Regions from separate parts of the Modestobacter sp. L9-4 genome, predicted to be linked through region 1. Evidence: riboswitches for the same ligand, from Rfam matches in the RefSeq annotation. Region 1 holds a riboswitch; the other holds the start of a gene.
What was found. A riboswitch is a leader RNA that binds a small molecule or an ion and turns the genes downstream of it on or off. The one in region 1 is predicted to bind S-adenosylmethionine.

Region 1 (4,408 bases):
CTGGATGGACGAGTAGTGGACGAAGACGTCCTGACCGCCGTCGACGGCGATGAAGCCGAAGCCCTTCTCGGCGTTGAACCACTTCACGGTGCCCTGTGCCACGTGTGCTCCCACGTTCGTGCGGACGGCCCCTTGGTGAGTCGCGGGGCCGGGTGTCGCTCTTCCGCCCGCTGAGCACGAACGTGGAACGCTGACCGCGCGGAACGGTACAGCAGCGGGGTGTCCCAGGTCACCGCCCTGGAACGCGGTTCCCCCGACCGGGCGACAGGCCGCTGACCTGCCTCCCGGCGTCCGTCCGGACGCCGGGAGACGGGTGCGGCGCTCAGGCGATGAGACCGGCCTCGCGCAGCGACCTCAGCGACGGCTGCACGTGGTGCGTGGGGCCGACGACCGGCAGCAGCGGGTCCAGGGTCTTGAGGCCCTCGCCGGTGTTGAGGACGACGGTCTCCTTCGCCGGGTCGAGCAGGCCCTTCTCCACGAGCTGGCGCAGCACCGCGACGGTGACCCCGCCGGCGGTCTCGGCGAAGACGCCGGTGGTGCGGGCCAGGTCACGGATGCCCTGCACGATCTCGTCGTCGCCGACCCGGCCGACCGAGCCGCCGGTGCGCCGGATGGCGTCCAGGGCGTAGGGGCCGTCGGCGGGGTTGCCGATGTTCAGCGACTTGGCGATGCCCGTGGGCTTGACCGGCTTGACGACGTCCCAGCCGTTGTCGAACGCGGTGGCGATCGGGTCGCAGCCGGCCGACTGGGCGCCGAAGATCGTCCACTCGGTGTCCTCGACGATGCCGGCGGCCACCAGCTCCCGCCAGGCCTTGTCGACCTTGGTGAGCAGCGAGCCCGAGGCCATCGGGATCACGACCTGGGCCGGGATGCGCCAGCCCAGCTGCTCGGCGATCTCGTAGCCCATCGTCTTGGAGCCCTCGGCGTAGTACGGCCGGACGTTCTGGTTGACGAAGGCGGTGTCCTCGAACTCGTCGGTCTCGGCGAGCTCGCTGGTCAGCCGGTTGACGTCGTCGTAGTTGCCGTCGACGGCGATGAGCGCCTGCCCGTAGACCGCGGACTGGGTGATCTTCCCGGGCTCCAGGTCGCTGGGCACGAAGACGAACGAGGGCAGGCCCATCCGGGCGGCGTGCGCGGCCACGGAGTTGGCCAGGTTGCCGGTGGAGGCGCAGGCGATCTTGGCGTAGCCGAAGGTCTTGGCCGCGGTCGCGGCCAGGCTGACCACCCGGTCTTTGAAGGAGTGGGTGGGGTTGGCCGAGTCGTCCTTGACCCACAGACCGGCGGTGAGGCCGAGCTCGGCGGCGAGGCGGTCGGCCTTGACCAGCGGCGTCATGCCCGGGTCCAGGGTGACCCGGCTCGCCGGGTCGTGGCCCACGGGCAGCAGGGCGACGTAGCGCCAGATGTTCTGCGGGCCGGCCTCGATCTGCTGGCGGGTGACCGCCCGCATGAGGTCCTTGTCGTAGTCGACCTCGAGCGGGCCGAAGCACTCGGCGCAGGCGTGCTCGGCGATCAGGCCGAAGGTGGCACCGCAGTTGCGGCAGATCAGGCCGCGGGCGGGGTTCAGCGGGACCGGCCCACCCTCGGTGACGTCTGCCTGGGCGGAGCCGGGAGCGGTCATGGTCATGCGACGACTACCTCCTCATCTTCCCCGCGCCGGGCCGTCGAGCCGCGCGGGACGGATGGGGCACCTTCCGTCGCGGGAGTGCGACGGCGGTTGCCGGGGCTTCAGCGGGCCGTGTCCCTCTGCCCCTCTTGATGAGTGGAACTCCGCACACCCTACCCGCGCCCACGGGCGACCCCGGGCACCGACAGGATGGGCCGGTGGCCACCCGCATCGTCTACACCGACCTCGACGGCACGATGGTGGGCCCGCACGGGTCCTTCTGGACGACGGCCGGCGGCGAACCGACGTCCGTGCCGGCCGACGCCCTGCTCGAGCTGCATCGGGCCGGCGTCGCGCTGGTGCTCGTCAGCGGCCGGACCGCGACCCAGCTGATGGAGACCGCCCGGGTCTTCGCCGCCGACGGCGCGATCGCCGAGCTCGGCTCGCTGGTCACCTGGGACGGCGGCCTGCAGGACGAGCTGCTGACCGGTGCGCTCCCCGAGCGGTACGCGGGCCGCGAGCCGGTGCACGTGCTGGACGAGCTGGGCGTGGTCGAGCAGCTCATGGCCGCGAACCCGGGCCGGCTGGAGTGGCACGCGCCGTGGCACGCCACGCACTCCGCCGACGCCATGCTGCGCGGCAACGTCGACACCGCCGCCGTGGACGCCTGGCTCGCCGGGCGCGGCTGGGACTGGCTGACCATGAACGACAACGGCGAGGTGCCGGTCACCCCCGACATGACGCTGGACGCCGAGGGCCTGCCGCCGCACGTCTACCACCTGATGCCGCGCGGGATCAGCAAGGGCGAGGCCATCCGCTGGGACCTCACCCGCCGCGGGCTCACCGCCGCCGACGCCGTCGCGGTGGGCGACAGCGTCAGCGACCTGGAGATGGCCGCCGCCGTGGGCCGGCTATTCATCACCGCCAACGGCGCCGCCGTCCCCGGCATGGCCGAGCGGATCGCCGCCCTGGACAACGTCTCGGTGACCGAGGCCCCCATGGGCGAGGGCTGGGCCCAGGCCGTCCGCGCCTCGCTCTGAGCGGAGTGGATCCGTCGGTGTCACACCGACGGATCCACTCCACTCAGCTGGTGACGTCCTTGCGGGCGAAGTGGCGGAAGGCGAGCGCGGTGAACAGCGCCGACCACGCCAGCCCCTGGACGACGCCGCGGAACAGGTCACCGGAGTCGACCGGGGTCTGCAGCAGGTCGGTCCAGGCGAAGCTGAACGCGGTGGGGAACCAGTCGCGGATGCTGCCCAACTGCTCGACGGCCTCCAGCACCGCGAACACCACGGTGGTGAACACCGCGCCGCCGACCGCGGCCAGCGGGGCGTCGGTGAGCGTGCTGATCCAGAACGCCAGCGTGCCCACGACCAGCAGGTGGACGACGAGGAAGCCGACCATCCCGGCCAGCCGCACCAGCCCGGTCCGCTGGTCCAGCGCGACACCGACCGGGGTCTGAACGGCGTCGAAGCCGTAGGCGATCCCGCCGGCGACCAGCGCGACGACGACGAGCAGCAGCATCGCGGCGACCGACATGACCAGCGCGGCGACCCACTTCTGCCGCAGCAGCCGGGCCCGGGGCACGGGGGTGGCCAGCGCGTAGCGCAGCGACCCCCACGACGCCTCGCTGGCCACGGTGTCGCCGAAGAACAGCGCGAACACCACGACCAGGAAGAAGCCGCTGGTGGCGAAGAGGGTGAACAGGGTCAGGTTCAGCCCGCTCGCCGTGGCGACGTCGACCAGGTTGACCCGGGCGTTCGCCTCTGCCTCCTCGGCCCCGCCCAGGGCGAGCGCGCCGATCAGGATCAGCGGCAGCGCGGCCATGAGCGCGAAGACGCCGATCGTGCGGCGCCGCTTGAACTGCCGGCGCAGCTCCACGCCCAGCCGCAGGGTGCGCTCGGGCCGGAAGCCCGCCGCCGCCCCGGTGCCGCTGCCGTGCACCGCACTGCTCATGACTCCCCCACCAGTGACAGGAACGCGTCCTCGAGCCGGCGGCGCGGGGTGAGTTGGTCGACGGAGATGCCCGCCGCCACCAGCGCGGACAGCGCGGCGGCGCGCCCGGTCGGGCCGAGGTCGACGACCAGGCCCTCGCTCGTGCGCTCGACCGCCCCGGCGCCGGGCAGCCCAGCCAGCAGCGCGGCCGCCCGGTCGGTGTCGGCCGGGTCGGCGAGGCCGACGAGCACCGAGCCACCGGCGCCGATGATCTCCTCGACGGTGCCCTGGACGATCTTCTGCCCCTTGGCCATGACGACCACGTGGCTGCAGGTCTGCTCGATCTCGCTCAGCAGGTGGCTGGAGACGATGACCGTGCGCCCGGTGCGGGCGTAGTCCTGCAGCACCTCGCGCATGGCGTGGATCTGCGGCGGGTCCAGCCCGTTGGTCGGCTCGTCGAGCACCAGCAGGTCGGGCAGGCCGAGCATCGCCTGGGCGATGGCCACCCGCTGCCGCATGCCCTGGCTGTAGCTGCGCACCCGCTTGTCCAGCGCGGTGCCCAGCCCGGCGACCTCGATGGCCTCCTCCATGTGGGCGTCGGCCAGCGGACGGCCGGTGGCGGCCCAGTAGAGGGTGAGGTTGTCGCGGCCGGACAGGTGCGGCTGCAGCCCCGTGCCCTCGACGAAGGAGCCCAGCCGGGACAGCACCGGGGCGCCCGGGCCGGCGGCGTGGCCGAAGACCGAGATGCGCCCCTCGGTGGGCCGGATGAGCCCCATCAGCATCCGCAGCGAGGTGGTCTTGCCCGCGCCGTTGGGCCCGAGCAGGCCGAGCACCTGGCCCCGGCGCACCTCGAAGGAGAGGTCCCGGACG
Region 2 (4,408 bases), 1.8 Mb from region 1:
GGCCATCGACGTGACGAAGAACGTCGCGATCGGCCAGGCCGTGCGCGTCTCGGTGTGGGCCAAGCTCGCCCCGGGCCAGGCGCCGGCGTCCCTGCAGCTGTCCGTGCAGCGCGACAAGGGCACGGTCACCAACTACGAGGGTGTCGGTGGCGCCGCCGCCGTCGTCTCGGCCGACGCCTGGACCCAGCTGACGGGCACCTACGTCCTGGGTGCGCCGATCGACAAGGCGCAGCTGTACGTCGAGGGCACCGCCAACGTCGCCTTCACCATCGACGACCTGACGTTGACGCCGATCGTGGAGGAGCCGATCCAGGACGTCCCGGCGCTCAAGGACGTGCTCGGTGCGCAGGGCTTCGAGCACGTGAGCACCGCCATCGACTCGCGGGAGACCGTGGGCCGGCCCTCGAAGCTCTACACCAAGCAGTTCAACTCCTTCACCCCGGAGAACGACGGCAAGCCCGAGAGCACCGAGCCGACGCAGGGGAACTTCACCTTCGGCAACCTCGACCGGCTGCTGGACTTCGCCGACGCGAACAACGTGCAGGTCTACGGCCACGTGCTGTTCTGGCACTCCCAGACCCCGGCCTGGTTCTTCCAGGACGACGTGGACCACCACACGCTGACGAACTCCGCGGCCGACCAGGCCACGCTGCTCAGGCACATGGACGCGCACGTCAAGGGCATCGCCGACCACGTCAACGCCCGCTACGCAGCCAGCGGCAAGCCCGTCCCGATCTGGGCCTGGGACGTGGCCAACGAGACGATCGAGGACGGCGCCAACGGCAACGCCCACGACATGCGCAACAGCCCGTACTACCGGGTGCTGGGCGAGCAGTGGGTGGCCAAGGCCTTCGGCATCGCCGACAGGTACTTCCCGCAGCAGAAGCTGTTCCTCAACGACTACAACACCGAGATGCCCACGAAGCGGGCCGACTACCTCGAGCTGATCGACTCGCTGGTGAAGGCCGGGGCGCCGATCGACGGGGTGGGCCACCAGGCGCACGTCGACTTCAGCCGGCCGATCGAGTGGCTGGACGACTCGCTCACCGCCGTCGAGCAGCTCAGCGCCCGCACCGGGCACCCGCTGCTGCAGGCGATCACCGAGCTGGACGTCAGCGACTCGGCGGAGAACAACGGCGCCGACGTCAGCGCCGGCACCGTGCCGCAGCACCGCCCCGGGATGGCCGACCAGGCCGAGGCCGAGACCGAGGTCGGCTACTACTACCGCGACCTGTTCGACATGCTGCGCACCCACAGCGACTCGATCCAGTCGGTGACCTTCTGGGGTCTGGACAACGCCCGCAGCTGGCTGCGGACGTGGCCGGCGGCCCGCCCGTGGGAGGCGCCGCTGCCCTTCGGTGACCAGCTCGAGGCCAAGCCCGCCTACTGGGGCATCGTCGACCCGGAGCAGCTCGCGGCGCGTCCGAGCGACCAGCTCGCGCCCCGCATCGCCGGGCACGACACCGTGTACGCCACCTCCATCAGCACCAAGGGCGCGACGGTGACCTACGCGGTGACCGCCGGCGACACCCGCGACGGCGCGGTCACCCCGGTCTGCACCCCGCCGTCGGGCTCGCTGTTCCCGATCGGCACCACCAAGGTCACCTGCACCGCCACGGACAGGGCCGGGAACACGGCCAACCCGGTGAGCTTCGACGTGGTCGTCACCGCGCCGCCCACGACGACGAAGCTGTACTCACAGATCAACAACGGGTCGGTCGTCCGGGCCAACGTGAAGCAGAACGTCCAGGTGGTCGTGCAGTTCGGCAACAAGGGCACGGGCACGCTCGTGGGCAGCTCGTTCGCCCTCAGCTGCACTCAGAAGTCCGGTCCGGCGATGAAGCTGGAGCTGGCCCCCGGGTCGGCCCAGCAGGTCACCAACCGCGACTACCCGGCCGAGCAGAACGCCACCTTCCAGCTGCGGGGCACCCCCACGCAGGTCGGGACGGCGACGTTCGACTGCACGCTGACGATGACGGACAGCTTCGGCGCGAAGGTGACCAGCACGAACACGGTCACCGTCGACGTCCGGAAGTGACCTTTCCCCGTCCGGGGCGCTGACCGCGTCCCGGACGGGACCCGAACAGGCCGAGGCCCCCGCTCACCGTCGAGCGGGGGCCTCGTGCCGTCGGGAGGTCAGTCGCGGCCGGCGGTGCGGGCAGCGGTCACCTGTCGGCGGGCGACGGCCGCCCACTCCTCCAGTGGACCGGGGGCGTCCCACACCCGGTCGACCAGGTAGAGCCCCCGGGTGGGTGTCGTGGCGCCCAGCTCGACCAGTACCGGCTTCAGCAGCAGCTCCGGCGCCAGCGCGTGCGTCGGCCCCCCGCCGAGCATGAGCGGGACGGCGACCACCCCGGCCAGGTCACCGGTGCCCACCTGGTCCAGGAACAGCTTCAGCAGGCCGGTGTAGGTGGCCTTGTAGGTCGGGCTCGCCACGACGGCGACCTCCGCCCGGCGCAGCGCCTCGACGGCCTCGGCGACCGCGGGGTCACCCCAGCCCAGCAGCCCGGCGCCCAGGTCGACGACGTCCACGACCCGGTCCGGCGGTGCGCCGGTCAGCTCGGCCACGACGCGCTCGGCGGCGGCGCGGGTGCGGGAGTTCGGCTTCGGGTTGCCCACGACGGCGATGGTGGTCACGACACAAAGCCCATCACATCGGTCGGGATTGACGACAGGCAGCGTGCCTGCCAGTCTGGAGCCAGGTCACGAGTGCCAGCGTTCAGCCCCGGCTTGCTGGCCGGCAACCCTCCTCCGCGAGCGGGTGCCCCGGGTGACGACCTGGCGGCTGCAGCACCGCAGCCGCAAAGCGCGGACCCGTGCCCCGGGTCCCCGGCCCGCAGGAGCACCCCCATGTCCAGCGCACTCCTCTGTTCCCCGGTCCCCACCGCCGTGCCCGGCGCCCTCCCGCTGCTGCCGGTCGTCGGCGCCGCGACCCAGGTGCCGCTCGTCCCGGGCGGCAGCACCCGCTACGTCGACCTCGACACCGCCGCCAGCGCGCGGGCCCTGCAGTCGGTCGCCGACCGGGTCGCCGAGGCGCTGCCGCTCTACGCCAGCGTGCACCGCGGCGCCGGGTACCTCTCGCAGGTCTCCACCGCGCTCTACGAGTCGGCGCGCTCGACCGTGGCCGGGTTCGTCGGTGCCCGGGCGGACGACGTCTGCGTGCTCACCCGGCACAGCACCGACTCGCTGAACCTGCTGGCCGGCGCCGTCCCGGCCGGGGCCGCCGTGCTGGTGCTCGACTGCGAGCACCACGCCGACCTGCTGCCCTGGCAGCGCCGCGGCCCGGTGACCGTCCTGCCCACCGGCGACACGGTGGTGGCCACCCTGCGCGCCCTCGGCGCGGAGCTGGCCGCCGCCCCGTACGCGCTGGTCGCGGTCACCGGGGCGTCCAACGTCACCGGTGAGTCGCTGCCGCTGGCGGAGGTCGTCGAGCTCGCACACGCCGCCGGTGCCCGGGTGGTCGTCGACGGCGCGCAGCTGGTGCCGCACCGCCGTTTCTCCCTCGCCGCCACCGGTGCCGACTACGTCGTCTTCTCCGGGCACAAGACCTACGCGCCGTTCGGTTCCGGGGCGCTGGTCGGCCGCCGCGACTGGCTGGACGCCGCACCGGCGTACCTGGCCGGCGGCGGTGCGGTCACCGAGGTGACGGTCGAGGAGACCAGCTGGGCGGCCGCCCCGCACCGGCACGAGGGCGGCTCGCCGAACGTGCTCGGCGCCGTCGCGCTGGCCGCGGCCTGCGACGCGCTGGCCGCCCTCCCCGCCGGTGCCCTGGAGGAGCACGAGCGGGCGCTGCGCGCCCGGCTGACCGCCGGCCTGGCCACGCTGCCCGGCGTCCGGGTGCTGCGCATCTGGGCGGACTCCGACGAGCCCACCGGGGTCGTGTCCTTCACCGTCGCCGGCTCCGACCCGGGGCTGGTCGCGGCGTACCTGTCCGCCGAGCACGGCATCGGCGTGCGCGACGGCCGGTTCTGCGCCCACCCGCTGGTGGCCCGGCTCGGCGTGCCCGAGGGTGCACTGCGGGCCAGCGTCGGGGTGGGCAGCACCCTCGCCGACGTCGACCGGCTGGTCGCCGCCCTCGACGCCTACCTCAGCGAGGGGCCGCAGGCGGACTACGCGCAGGTCGCCGGGCGTTGGCAGCCGGTGGACGACCCCCGGCCGCTGGCCGGGCTGGCCGGCGCCGACCCGGCGGCGGTCGCCCGCGGCGCCGGCTGCGGACCGTCCCGGGCCTGACCGCCCGGCCTGACCCCCGATCCCCAGGAGCACCGATGACCCTCACCGAGACCCCCACCGAGACCCCCACCGACAGCGCGTTCGCCGACGAGTGGCGCAGCTGGCACGCCCAGCACGAGGCCGCCCGCGCCGACGGCCACGGCTTCCTGGCGATCACCGGCCTGACCTGGCTCACCGG

Region 2: linked by a shared signal. The riboswitch ahead of KUM42_RS01970 (aminotransferase class V-fold PLP-dependent enzyme) and the one ahead of thrC (threonine synthase) in region 1 are both predicted to bind S-adenosylmethionine.

What each region holds. Positions count from the first base shown of each region.
Region 1 covers NZ_CP077800.1:2,882,197-2,886,604, reverse strand. Annotated here, with positions in the region: gene KUM42_RS13560 (cold-shock protein) at 1-102, opposite strand, end outside; gene thrC (threonine synthase) at 323-1,624, opposite strand; SAM riboswitch class I at 1,637-1,762, opposite strand; gene KUM42_RS13550 (HAD family hydrolase) at 1,822-2,643, shown strand; gene KUM42_RS13545 (ABC transporter permease) at 2,687-3,559, opposite strand; gene KUM42_RS13540 (alpha/beta fold hydrolase) at 3,556-4,408, opposite strand, start outside.
Region 2 covers NZ_CP077800.1:411,627-416,034, reverse strand. Annotated here, with positions in the region: gene KUM42_RS01980 (endo-1,4-beta-xylanase) at 1-2,038, shown strand, start outside; gene KUM42_RS01975 (NADPH-dependent FMN reductase) at 2,137-2,637, opposite strand; SAM riboswitch class IV at 2,702-2,815, shown strand; gene KUM42_RS01970 (aminotransferase class V-fold PLP-dependent enzyme) at 2,851-4,230, shown strand; gene KUM42_RS01965 (DUF1684 domain-containing protein) at 4,266-4,408, shown strand, end outside.